4 regions of the Streptomyces sp. NPDC018610 genome follow, and region 1 is predicted to be linked to each of the others. Evidence: riboswitches for the same ligand, from Rfam matches in the RefSeq annotation. Region 1 holds a riboswitch; each other region holds the start of a gene.

What was found. A riboswitch is a leader RNA that binds a small molecule or an ion and turns the genes downstream of it on or off. The one in region 1 is predicted to bind cyclic di-AMP.
Region 2: it holds a riboswitch for cyclic di-AMP, as region 1 does, so the genes downstream of both, ACH5A8_RS09070 (M23 family metallopeptidase) here and ACH5A8_RS20045 (transglycosylase SLT domain-containing protein) in region 1, are expected to answer to the same signal.
Region 3: it holds a riboswitch for cyclic di-AMP, as region 1 does, so the genes downstream of both, ACH5A8_RS18200 (transglycosylase family protein) here and ACH5A8_RS20045 (transglycosylase SLT domain-containing protein) in region 1, are expected to answer to the same signal.
Region 4: it holds a riboswitch for cyclic di-AMP, as region 1 does, so the genes downstream of both, ACH5A8_RS33650 (M23 family metallopeptidase) here and ACH5A8_RS20045 (transglycosylase SLT domain-containing protein) in region 1, are expected to answer to the same signal.

What each region holds. Positions count from the first base shown of each region.
Region 1 covers NZ_JBISAL010000007.1:312,772-315,971, forward strand. The annotation lists gene ACH5A8_RS20040 (polyprenyl synthetase family protein) at 1-822, opposite strand, end outside; cyclic di-AMP (ydaO/yuaA leader) riboswitch at 1,413-1,603, shown strand; gene ACH5A8_RS20045 (transglycosylase SLT domain-containing protein) at 1,609-2,088, shown strand; gene ACH5A8_RS20050 (HAD family hydrolase) at 2,217-3,029, opposite strand.
Region 2 covers NZ_JBISAL010000002.1:866,611-869,810, forward strand. The annotation lists gene ACH5A8_RS09065 (GntR family transcriptional regulator) at 1-451, opposite strand, end outside; gene ACH5A8_RS09070 (M23 family metallopeptidase) at 727-1,485, opposite strand; cyclic di-AMP (ydaO/yuaA leader) riboswitch at 1,498-1,661, opposite strand; gene ACH5A8_RS09075 (M16 family metallopeptidase) at 1,882-3,200, opposite strand, start outside.
Region 3 covers NZ_JBISAL010000006.1:388,824-392,023, reverse strand. The annotation lists gene eno (phosphopyruvate hydratase) at 1-961, opposite strand, end outside; gene ACH5A8_RS18200 (transglycosylase family protein) at 1,309-2,028, opposite strand; cyclic di-AMP (ydaO/yuaA leader) riboswitch at 2,033-2,199, opposite strand; gene ACH5A8_RS18195 (transglycosylase family protein) at 2,382-3,200, opposite strand, start outside.
Region 4 covers NZ_JBISAL010000019.1:16,092-19,291, forward strand. The annotation lists gene ACH5A8_RS33645 (aldo/keto reductase) at 1-597, opposite strand, end outside; gene ACH5A8_RS33650 (M23 family metallopeptidase) at 812-1,864, opposite strand; cyclic di-AMP (ydaO/yuaA leader) riboswitch at 1,876-2,033, opposite strand; tRNA gene ACH5A8_RS33655 (tRNA-Met) at 2,409-2,482, opposite strand; gene ACH5A8_RS33660 (dihydrofolate reductase family protein) at 2,530-3,200, opposite strand, start outside.

The DNA of each region.
Region 1 (3,200 bases):
GTCGGATTCCAGCAGCTCGCACAGCGCGATGTCCTCGGCCAGCCCGAGCCGTGCCGCGCGCTCGCGCAGCCGCAGGACGGGCAGGGTCGCGACGCCCTCGCGCAGATCGGTGCCGGGCGTCTTGCCGGACTCGTGCGCGTCGGAGGCGATGTCCAGCACGTCGTCTGCGAGCTGGAAGGCGACGCCCAGCCGCTCGCCGTACTGCGTCAGCACGTCCACGACCGTCTCGTCGGCCCCGGACATCATCGCGCCGAACCGGCAGGAGACGGCGACGAGCGATCCGGTCTTGCCGCCCAGCACGTCCAGGTAGTGGTCGACCGGGTCCCGGCCGTCCTGCGGGCCCGCGGTCTCCAGGATCTGCCCTGTGACCAGCCGCTCGAACGCCAGCGCCTGGACGCGGACCGCCTCCGGCCCGAGGTCGGCGAGGATCTGGGAGGCCCGGGCGAACAGGAAGTCGCCGGTCAGGACCGCGACCGAGTTGCCCCAGCGGGTGTTCGCGCTGGCCACGCCGCGGCGCACCGCGGCCTCGTCCATCACGTCGTCGTGGTAGAGCGTGGCCAGGTGGGTCAGCTCCACGACCACGGCCGACGGCACGACCCCCGGCGCGTACGGGTCGCCGAACTGCGCCGCGAGCATCACGAGCAGGGGCCTGAACCGCTTCCCGCCCGCCTTGACGAGGTGTTGCGCGGCCTCCGTGATGAAGGGGACCTCGCTCTTGGTGGCTTCGAGCAACCCTTCCTCGACAGCCGCCAACCCGGCCTGGACATCGGCTTCGACAGCCTGGTCCCGCACGCTCAGCCCGAACGGCCCGACGACGGTCACGAGGGGTCTCCTGTCTGCTGGTGTCTGCTGGCGATTACACGGTTTGTCGATAGGTCGCTGCCATCACTCAAGTCAGCGTATCCGGTCAGGTTTCGATCACCGCTAGCGCCCACCGATACAGGCCAGGCGGTATCGGTCACGCCCGATATGCATGCGATCGCCACGTATGAACAGATATTTATCGACTCACTCCTCTTCCCCGTGGCCGCCCTCACTCGCACACACGCTCACAGGTACACACGTGCGCCAGGGCCAAGACGTCACTCGACGTGACGACCATCACACCAACTCCCTCCATGGCCCGATTTAACCGTATTGGCATCCCAATTCCGCTTAGCCGTAAATGCTCCGCAGCTAAACAAACCGTGAGTTGGGTCACGGCGGACCGTCGGGCCCACACGCACCGGACCTCACCGCTTCACCGTGTCCCGTAAGCCAGTTGAGTGTTGGCGATCGCAAAGGATCAAGCATCCCAAACACCCCAGACCAAGGTCAATTAGGGCGAGGTGTGGTTTCGGTACTTGTTCTGGACATGTGCTCTCGCATACGTTCCGGGCCGTCGGGCGGAACGCCGAATCCTGCCGCCGCCCGAATCCAACGAACCGACACCCATGGCAGGAGCGGGGGACCCAGGTAAGTCGCCGGGCCGGAGCGCCGTACGTCGTCCAACGTCGTACGCCACGCCGGAACGGCTCGGGGTGAAGCCGTGCCCTTCGGGGCGCGGCCGGGCACCTCCCCGCCCGAACCCGACAGCTCACCTCGCAGGCGACGGAGAGGAAGTCCCGCATGTCCGCAAACGGTCAGCGTCGTTCCCGCACCGCCCGCATCCTCCGCACCCTCGCCGTCAGCGGCACGGGCGCCGCCGTTCTCGCCGTCCCGCTCATCGGCGCCACCAGCGCCTCCGCGGCCCCGGCCACCACCACGGCCGTGAGCTCGGTCTCCTACCCGAACAACCTCGACGGCTGGATCCGGGAGTCCCTCGCGATCATGGCCGAGAAGGGCATCCCGGGCTCCTACAACGGCATCCACCGCAACATCATGCGGGAGTCGTCCGGCAACCCGATGGCCATCAACCTCTGGGACTCCAACGCCGCCAAGGGCATCCCGTCCAAGGGCCTGCTGCAGGTCATCCAGCCGACGTTCAACACGTACCACGTGGCCGGCACGTCGTTCGACATCTACGACCCGGTCGCGAACATCACGGCCGCCTGCAACTACGCGGCGGCGCGGTACGGCTCGATCGACAACGTCTACAGCGCGTACTGAGGGACGGCCCGCCGGACCTGACGGGAATCTGCCTGACGGAGACGACGCCGGGCCCGGCGGGACGAAGCACCAACACGGACCTGGACGGGCCGGGCACGGCCGGACCGCACCGGCCGCGCCCGGCCCGCCTAGGCGAACAACCGATCGAGGACGACGGCGATGCCGTCGTCCTCGTTCGACGTGGTGACCTCGTCGGCCACCGCCTTGAGTTCGGGGTGGGCATTGGCCATGGCGACGCCCCGGGCCGCCCACCGAAACATCGGGATGTCGTTCGGCATGTCGCCGAAGGCGAGGGCGCTCTCCCGCCCGAGCCCCAGGTGTTCGGCGGCCAGCGCCAGCCCGGTCGCCTTGGTGATGCCGCACGGCTGGAGCTCGACGGTGCCCGGGCCCGACATCGTGACCGTCGCCAGGGAGCCGACCACGCCGCGGGCCGCCGCCGCGAGCTCGTCGTCGCCGAGGTGCGGGTGGCGCAGCAGCACCTTGCTGATGGGCGCGCGCCACAACTCCTCGCGCCGTCCGACCCGCACGGCGGGCAGGGTGGGGTGCGGCATGCGGTACCCCGGCTCGATGAGCGTGAGCCCGTCCACGCCGTCCTGGTCGACCGCGGCGTACACCTCGCCCACCTCGGCCTCGATCTTGCCGAGCGCGGTCTCGGCGGTCTCCCGGTCCAGGGTGACCGACCACAGCAGCCGGTCCGTCCCGGCGTCGTAGAGCTGCGCGCCCTGGCCGCACACGGCGAGTCCGGTGGCGCCCAGGACCGCCAGCAGTGACCGCACCCTCGGCGCCGGCCGTCCGGTCACCACGAGGTGTCGGGCGCCGGCCGCGGCCGCCCGCGCGAGCGCGGCACGGGACCGGTCGGACACGGTGTCGTCGCCGCGCAGCAGCGTCCCGTCCAGGTCAGTGGCGATGAGGGCATATGCGGGGGGAACGGGAGCGGCCATGATCAGAGAATACGGACCCCTCGCACGGCGGGAACCACGGGAACCGGACGGCGCCGGCACGCTCCGCCGCCCCGGCCGTCCTCCCCCAACTCCCGTTGCCCGGCGGCCTGCTGGTCGGTGGTCGGGGTCCGCCGTCTCACGATCACGCCCGGCACGTCCCGGTCGGCCCCG
Region 2 (3,200 bases), on a different contig from region 1:
GCAGCCGGGTCAGCGTCGAGGTCAGCGCCGGGCTGTCGCAGGCCTGGGCGAGCGTCTCGTGGAACCAGCCCCCCAGCGCGCGCAGTTCCTCGCCCAGGCCGCTCCCGGCCCGCTCCTGCCCCAGCCTGACCAGGCCGCGCAGCACCTTGAGGTGGGCCTGGGTGCGCCGCTCGGCGGCACGGGCGGCGCACAGCGGCTCCAGCAGGGCGCGCATCTCCAGCAGGTCGGCGGCCTCCTGCCCGGTCCACTCCGCGACGCACGCGCCCGCGTGCCGCCGCGTCACCACGAAGCCCTCCGCCTCCAGGGTGCGCAGCGCCTCGCGCACGGGGACGCGCGAGACGCCGTAGCGGCGGGCGAGGACTTCCTCGGTGAGCCGGCTGCCGCGCTCATGGACACCGGCGACGATGTCGTCCCGGATCGCCGTGCACACCGAGTGCGCCGGAACACGCATTCCCGACCTCCGCGTGGGTCCCGCCGAAATTCCCGTACCGGGCCACCGCCCCGGACGCCCGTTCCGTGACTCTATGACAATTCGCCGGGATTTCCGACGGCGGTCCGGGATCCATGGACAATTTTTGGACAGGAAAATACCCGAGGCGCCGAGAAACGCCGAAAGCCCCGGCTCGGGGCCGGGGCTCTGCGGGGTTCTGGTGTTCCGTGTTCCGTGGGCTTTCGACGGCCTCGGGACGTGCCCGTCAGACGTTCGACGGCCTCGGGACGTGCCCGTCAGACGTTCACGCCGTGCCCGCGGAGGTAGGCCACCGGGTCGATGTCGGAGCCGTAGTCCGGGCTGGTGCGCGCCTCGAAGTGGAGGTGCGGCCCGGTGACGTTGCCCGTCGCGCCGGACAGGGCGATCTGCTGCCCGGCGACGACCTGCTGGCCCACCGAGACGCCGATGGACGACAGGTGGCCGTACTGCGTGTACGTGCCGTCGGCCATCCGGATCACGATCTGGTTGCCGTACGCCCCGCCCCAGCCGGTCTCCACGACGGTTCCGACGCCGACCGCGTGCACGGTGGTGCCGCTCATGGCGTGGAAGTCGATGCCGGTGTGGGAGCCGGAGGACCACAGGGAGCCGCCGGTCTTGTAGCCGGTGGAGACGTAGGAGCCGGAGATCGGCGGCACGAAGGTGTTGAGGCGCTTGCGCTCGGCCTCGCGGGCGGCGCGCTCCTTGGCCTCGCGTTCTTTCTTCGCCCGTTCCGCGGCCCGCTTGCGGGCGGCCTCCTCGGCCTGCTTCTGCTGCGCCGCGTGGTGCTGGGCGGCGGCCTGGGCGTCGATCTTCGCGGCGACGGCGTCACCGAGGGTGATGACCGGGGTGAGACCGGTGTCCTCGGGAGAGGGGGTCTCGGCGGCGAGCGCCGGGGCGGCGGCGAGAGTGCTGATGACGCCGGTGGTGGTGAGGGCCGCCACGCCCGCGGCGCGGACGGTGGTGCGGTGCACGCGGCTGGGCCGGCGGTGCTTCCCGGTGGCGCGGGTGAACGCCATGCAGACGTGGGTCCTTTCCTTCCCTCTCGCCTACCGGGTTAGCTGACGGGTTCGGAGCAGGAAGGTCTCCTACGGGCCCCCTCGCGGTGCGCGCGGGCGTCCGATTCACCCCAGGGACTGACTGGGTCCCCGGCTCCCCTGGCTCGCGCCGTACGGGGACTCGGCGATGACTGTCCGGTGCCGCGGGTGCGGCGCACTGCCCGACGAACAGCCGGACCGACGCTAGACGGGGCTGCTTTCAATTCCCAAACGGATCCAGGTTTTTGTAGCGCAGGCCACAGGGCAGACGGGCAGCCTCTCCCGCAATTCGGACATGCCGGGGCCCTGGTGACGCTTCGGTCACCAGGGCCCCACGCGCGTGCGCGCCGCTGCCGCCCGGATGTGCGGCGGATGCCGCTACTCCGCGGCGACCACGGTGACCTGACCGATGCCCAGGGCCTCGACCGGCTCCTTGATCTGCGCCGCGTCGCCGACGAGCACGGTCACCAGACGGTCCACCGGGAAGGCGTTGACGACGGCCGCGGTGGCCTCCACCGTGCCGGTCGCCGCGAGCTGCTGATAGAGCGTCGCCTGGTAGTCGTCGGGCAGGTGCTGCTCGACCTGGTCGGCCAGGGTGCTCGCCACGGCCGCCGCCGTCTCGTACTTGAGCGGCGCCACGCCGACGAGGTTCTGCACGGCGACGTCCCGCTCGGCGTCGGTGAGGCCGCCGGCGGCGAGCTTGCGCAGCACCGTGAAGAGGTCCTCCAGGGCCGGGCCGGTGTTCGGCGTGTCGACCGAGCCGCTGATCGCGAGCATCGCGGCGCCCGACCCGTCGGGGGCCGAGCGCAGCACCTGGCCGAACGCCCGCACACCGTAGGTGTAACCCTTCTCCTCGCGCAGGACGCGGTCCAGGCGGGAGGTGAGGGTGCCGCCCAGGCAGTAGGTGCCGAGCACCTGCGCGGGCCACACCCGGTCGTGCCGGTCCGGGCCGATGCGGCCGATGAGCAGCTGGGTCTGGACGGCGCCGGGGCGGTCCACGATGACCACGCGGCCGCTGTCGTCGGCGGTGACGGGCGGCACGGGCCGCGGCTCGGCCGACGAGCCGGTCCAGGCGCCCAGGGTCTCGCCCAGCAGCTCGTCGAGGTCGATGCCGGTGAGATCGCCGACGACCACGGCGGTGGCCGTGGCGGGCCGCACATGCCGGTCGTAGAAGGCGCGCACGGCCGCCGCGTCGATGGAGCGGACGGTCTCCTCGGTGCCCTGGCGCGGGCGCGAGGCGCGCGCGGTGGCCGGGAACAGCTCCTTGGAGAGCTCCTTGGCGGCGCGGCGGGAGGGATTGGCCAGCTCGTGGGGGATCTCGTCGAGCCGGTTGCCCACCAGCCGCTCGACCTCGGAGTCGGCGAACGCGGGAGCCCTGAGGGCGTCGGCGAGCAGACCGAGCCCCTTGGCCAGGCGGGAGGCCGGGACCTCCAGGCTCAGCCGGACGCCGGGATGGTCGGCGTGCGCGTCGAGGGTGGCGCCCGCGCGCTCCAGCTCGGCGGCGAACTCCTCGGCGGAATGCTTGTCGGTGCCCTCGGAGAAGGCCCGCGCCATGATCGTGGCGACGCCGTCCAGGCCGTCCGGCTCGGCGTCCAGGGGCGCGTCCAGCAGCACCTCGACGGCGACGACCTGCTGGCCTGGGCGGTGGCAGCGCAGCACGGTGAGGCCGTTGTCGAGCGCGCCGCGCTCGGGCGCGG
Region 3 (3,200 bases), on a different contig from region 1:
GCTCGGGGTTGGTGACGAACAGGTCGTCACCGACGAGCTGAACCTTCTCGCCGAGCTTGTCGGTGATGATCTTCCAGCCGGCCCAGTCGTCCTCGAACAGCGGGTCCTCGATGGAGACCAGCGGGTAGGCCGCCACCAGCTCCTCGTAGTACTCCGTCATCTCGGCGGCGGAGCGCTCCTTGCCCTCGAAGAGGTACTTGCCGTCCTTGTAGAACTCGGAGGCGGCGACGTCGAGCGCGAGGGCGATCTGCTCGCCCGGGGTGTAGCCGGCTTCCTTGACGGCCTCGAGGATGAGGTCGAGGGCCTCGCGGTTGGAGCCGAGGTTCGGGGCGAAGCCGCCCTCGTCGCCGAGGCCGGTGGACAGGCCCTTGGTCTTCAGGACCTTCTTCAGGGTGTGGTAGACCTCGGCGCCCCAGCGCAGGGCCTCGGAGAAGGACTCCGCGCCGATCGGGGCGATCATGAACTCCTGGATGTCCACGTTGGAGTCGGCGTGCGAGCCGCCGTTCAGGATGTTCATCATCGGCACCGGGAGCAGGTGCGCGTTGGGGCCGCCCAGGTAGCGGAAGAGCGGCAGGTCGCTGGCCTCGGAGGCGGCGTGCGCGACGGCGAGCGAGACGCCGAGGATGGCGTTGGCGCCCAGCGAGCCCTTGTTGTCGGTGGCGTCCAGGTCGAACATGGCCTGGTCGATGAGGCGCTGCTCGGTGGCGTCGTAGCCGACCAGCTCCGGGCCGATCTGCTCGATCACGGCGAGGACGGCCTTCTCGACGCCCTTGCCCTGGTAGCGGTTCGGGTCACCGTCGCGCAGTTCGATGGCCTCGAAGGCGCCGGTGGAGGCGCCGGACGGAACGGCGGCACGACCCGTGCTGCCGTCGTCGAGGCCGACCTCGACCTCGACCGTGGGGTTGCCTCGGGAGTCCAGGATTTCCCGGGCTACGACGACGTCGATGGACGGCACGAGCATCTCCTTCTTGGATGTGACGCTTGAAGTGCGGGGCGTGTGAGCCTTGCGACTAGAGCCTAACCGTCCCGGGGCGCCGACCGGCCGACCGACCGTCCCGTGGACAGGGTGACGGTACACATTGTTCCCGCTCGGAACAAAGGGGCCGGTGACGGGACCGCGAACGGCGGGCGAAGAAAGGCCCCTCGGGGACGGGGAGCGAAGGCGGAGCGGAAAAAGCCCCGCCCCGGCGCGTACGGGGGGAACGCGCCGGGGCGGGGAGCCCGTGGGGACGGGGGAAAGGCCCTACGTGAGTGCCATGGTGGCGCTCACGCCTGAGCGGGGCCTGTGGCCGGGCTGCCGGTGAGCTGTCACTTCAGGTGCAGCTGCTGGCCCGGGTAGATGAGGTCGGCGTCGTCGACGATGTCCTTGTTCAGCTGGAACAGCTTCTCCCAGCCACCCTGGACGTGGTGCGCGGCGGCGATGGTGCTGAGGGTGTCGCCGGTGACCACCTTGTACTCGCCGTCGCCCTTCTCGACCTTCTTGCCGGTCGGGGTGGTGACGGTCTTCTTCGGGGCCGGACGCGTCGCCGAGCGGTTGGCGCTCTGCTGCTCGGTGGAGCGGTTGACGGTGCCGCTCTTGGAGCTGCTGCTCGACGAGGACGACGAGGAGGAGGACGAGGACGACGACGAGGAGGAGCTCGTGCCGCCGGTGTACGCGGCGCCGGACAGGCCCTTGCCGCAGACCGGCCAGGCGCCCTTGCCCTGGCCCGCGAGGACCTTCTCGGCGACGGCGATCTGCTGCGACTTGCCCGCCAGGTCGGCGCGCGAGGCGTAGGCGGTGCCGCCGTACGCGGCCCAGGTGGAGTTGGTGAACTGCAGGCCGCCGTAGAAGCCGTTGCCGGTGTTGATCGACCAGTTGCCGCCGGACTCGCACTGGGCGACCGCGTCCCACTCGGAGGCGGTGGCGGCGGAGGCGTTGCCCGCGGCCATCAGCGGGGCGGCCACGGCGGCGCCGGTGACACCGGCGAGCGCGATGGCGCGGGTGGCCTTGGAGGGACGACGGTGCTTGCCCTTGCTGGAAAACAGCATGGATGGATCCCCTCACCGACGCCTGCGAGGTGAGCTGTCGGGTTCGGGCCGGTTGAGTTGCCCGGCCGTGCCCTCGATGAGGCACGGCTTCACCCCCAGCCGCTCCGGTCTGCTGCCCGGCGCGGCGACTTACCTTGGGTCCCCCGCTCCTGCCTGCGGCGCATGACGCGACGACTGTTCCCGTACGGCCGCTGGCAGGATTCGGCGTTGCGGCAGCCGGGGCTCGCGGTGACGAGCGGTCATGACCGTAGACACGCGATCGAGCGAATTTCAAAGACGATCAGGGCTTCTGAGACTCATCCCACACTTTCACCGAAAGGGACATTCAGTGCGAAGTGTGACGCGAACTCGCCCTACTTCTGGGCGTTTTCGGTAGGGACATCCAGGCTCTGACCGGCGACGATGCGGTCCGGGTCGGAGCCGATCGCGCTCTTGTTGGCGGCGTACAGCGCGTGCCATCCGCCGTCCACGTCAAGGGAGTCGGCGATGGAGGCCAGGGAGTCGCCGGAACGGACGACGTAGGAGCCGCCGACCGTGTCGGTCGTGACGCCGTCGGCCCGGGAGGCGTGCTTGCCGCCCGCGACGGTCGCGGGGACGCCGGCGGGGTCCTCGGCGGCGCTGCCGCCGCGGTGCCGGCCGCCGCCCAGCGCCCCGGTGTCGACGAGGGCCGAAGAGCCGACGGCCTGACGGGAGTTGTCCGCGTAGCCCGAGTCGCCGTAGCCGCCGGCATCCGTCGAGGGCGACGCGCCCGGAGCGCCGGCGCCGGGGGATGTGTCGGACTTGGCCGAGTCGTCCTTCTTGGTGGACGAAGAGGGGGAATCCGAGTGCTTCGTGGTGGATTCGTCCGACGAGCCCGCCGCGTGCTTCGCGTCGGAGGGCGTGCCGGACGCGCCGTCCTGGTCGGCCGAAGAACCGGACGAACCGGTCGACTTGCCCGAACCCTGTGACGAGTCGGACGGGCCGGGGTCACCGGCGTCGGCCGAACGGGAGGTTCCGGTCGAACTGGACGAACCCGTCGAACCGGTCGACTTGCCGGCGTCCGTCCCGCCGCTCTCCGGGGCGGTGGAGGAGTCCTGCGAGCCGCCCACGCCCGTGTCGACGTCCGCGGCGCCGGAGTCCTTGGTGAGCCCGGCGAGCAGCGCGCAGGTGGGCCAGACGCCCGGGCCCCGGTC
Region 4 (3,200 bases), on a different contig from region 1:
GAGGTTCTGCAGCTCGCCCTCGTAGGTGTCGCGCGAGACGAGGTTGTAGTGCGGCTGCAGCGCCACGTACCGGGCCAGGCCCTCGCGCTCGGAGAACTCCAGGGACGCCTTCAGGCGCTCGGCGGAGATGTTGGAGGCGGCGATGTGCCGCACCTTGCCCGCCTTCACCAGCTCGTCGAGCGCGCCGATGATCTCCTCGACGGGCACCTCCGGCTTGTCGAAGTGGGTGTAGTACAGGTCGATGTGGTCGGTGCCCAGACGCTCGAGGGAGGCGTCGGCCGCCGCCTTGATGTTGGCGGCGGACAGCCCCTGGTAGTCGGGGTGCTGGCTGACCTTGGTGGCGATCACGACGTCGGAGCGGTTGCCGCGCTCCGCGATCCACCGGCCGATGATCGTCTCGGACTCGCCGCCGTGGTTGCCCTCGATCCACGCGGAGTAGGAGTCGGCGGTGTCGACGAAGTTGCCGCCGGCCTCCGCGTACGCGTCGAGGACGGCGAAGGACTGCTGCTGGTCGGCGGTCCAGCCGAAGACGTTGCCGCCCAGGGCGAGCGGGAAGACCTCGAGATCGGACTGGCCGAGCTTGCGGAGAGAAGTCATGTAGGACATCAACGGTCACGCGCGAGCGGGCCATTCCGTGCCCCGCCGGATCAGGGCGCAAAGATCACGCAAACACGGGCGGGCGAGGCCGTCGCACGGGCGCCGGCCAGGGGCGGGTCGGCCGGGCCGCGGCGCGGAGACGGGCCAGGGGGGCCGGCCGGGCGCGGCGCGGACGGGTCAGGAGCGGACGGCGAGGCCGCGGCGCGGAGGCGGGTCAGGGGGTGAGGCCCTTGCCGTTCAGCCACGCCATCGGGTCGATGCCGGTGGGCTGCCCGTCCGGGTGCACCTCCAGGTGCAGGTGGGGCCCGGTGACGTTGCCGGTGGCGCCGACCCGGCCTATGACCTCTCCGGTGCTGACCTTCTGGCCGGCCGAGACGCTGATCGACGACTGGTGGCAGAACCACAGCTCGGTGCCGTCGTCGAGGGTGAGGATCGTGCGATAGCCGTAGGCGCCGGCCCAGCCGGCCTCCGTGATGGTGCCGCTGTGGATCGCCTTGATCAGGGTGCCGGTGGGCGCGGCGAAGTCGAGGCCCGTGTGGTAGCCGGAGGACCACATGGAACCGGCCTGGCCGAAGGTGGAGGTGATCGTGTAGGAGGAGGTCGGCAGCGTGTACTGCTTGGCCAGCTCGGCCAGTCGCGCCTCCTCGGCCTTCTTCTTGGCCTCCTCGTCCGCCTTCTTCTTCGCGGCGGCGGCCTTGGCCTCGGCCTCCTTCTTCGCCTCGGCGGCGTCCGCCTGCGCCTTCTTCACGGCGGCGGCCTCGGTGGCGGCCCGGGCCTTCGCCTCGACCTGGGACTGCTGCTGCTCGGCCTGGGCCATGATGCGGTTGCGCAGCGCCTCGCCCGCGTCGGCGGTGTCGTGCACCGCCTCGGGGGCGGCCGTGGCGACGTCGCTGAGCGCGGTCGCCGAGCCCTGGTGGGTCTCCTGGGCCGAGTCGTCGAAGAGCGAGCCGACGGAGGGCAGGTGCTCCACGGAGGGCAGGTCGGGCAGCGAGATGGAGACCGGCGGCTTGCCGGTGTTGGCACTGGCCATGCCGCCCGCGCCGACCGCGGCGATCACGCCGACGCCGAGCACGGTGGAGCTGCGCGCGAGTCCGCCGCCGCGCTGCTTGGCGACGCGATGCCGGCCGCGTACGGGACGGACGGAATCCTCGGTGGGGTTCCACTCCTCCCAGGGGCCCTCGTCGGTGCGCCGCTCGCCGTAGCCGAAGGACTCGGTGCGCTGGCTCGGCATGAACGGGGCTTCAGAGGCAGGCCGGTTGGACGCCACGCGGGCGTGCTCCTTTCCTTCCGCGTCGCCTACCGGGTTAGCTGACGGGTTCGGAACGGGAAGGTCTCCTACGCGCGTCAACCGGCCGTGGCGACACGGCGGACGACGTGCGATTCACCCCAAGTTGGTGGTTCCCCGGTTCCCTCGCGGGATTCGGCGCGTGCGCGCACGGAGCCGCCTCTGTGACGGCTGGGACGACCGCGCTGCGTTATCGAACGTTAATAGACGCGAGCGTTTGATTCCAAGCCGTATGGCTTGATCATTAAACCTTTTTGGCCAAGACATATCGACCGGCGCGGAGGAAACTCGGGCGAGTTGACAAAGGATCAGGCCAGTCGGCCGCTCCTGACGGCCCGGGACGCCCTGAAGCCAGGGCTGATGGTGTGTCAGTTGTTATGCGGACGGAGGTCGGCCGCTCACGTGACGTGACATCGATCAGGGACTGGCGCCGGCCGCCGGTCGACGACCGTCGATCGTCGACCAGGGGGCGGGAAAACACTCAGGGCCGGAATCCGTTGATCGGATTCCGGCCCTGAGTCTTCAGTAGCGGGGACAGGATTTGAACCTGCGACCTCTGGGTTATGAGCCCAGCGAGCTACCGAGCTGCTCCACCCCGCGTCGGTGAAACCAGTGTATCCCATGTTCGGGGCAGGTTGCACACGAGTTCACTCGCGCCCCGCCTCCGGATGCCGGTCCGACTCCTGGGCCCCCGCCTCCAGGTGCCGGTCCGGTTCCCTGGCCCCCGCCTCCAGGTGCCGGTTCGGCTCCTTGGCCGCCGTCTCCAGCTCCGGCAGGACGACGACCCGCGCGCCGCCGCCCGCCAGGATCCCGGCCCCGTCCGCCGCCTCGACGAACGTGTCCGGCTCCCGCCAGGCGGTGACCACCCGCCGCACTCCCGCGTCCAGAATCCGCCGGGCGCACGGGCGCGGCCGGGAGGCGCGTCGGGCGCACGGCTCCAGGCTGCTGTACACCGTGGCCCGGGCGAGCCGCGGGTCCGCCGGGTCGATCTTGGCGAGCGCCGCCTCCTCCGCGTGCACGACCGGGTCGCCGCCCTCCCGCGAGTGGCCCCGCGCGAGCTCGGTGCCGTCGGCGGCCACCACCACCGCGCCCACGCTGAACGCGGTCGCCGAGGGCGGGCACAGCAGCGCCAGCTCGCAGGCGGTCCGCAGCCAGTGCCGGTCCGCGGGCACGGCCCGGCCCCCCGTGCCGGGGGCGGTGGGTTCGTACCGCATGAGCACCACGTCCTCGATCGCCCGGGTCTCCACCAGCCGCAGCCGCCCGCCCTGGTACCGCCCCGGGCCGAACAGCCGCGGCGCCGCGGGGTCGCCCACGAAGA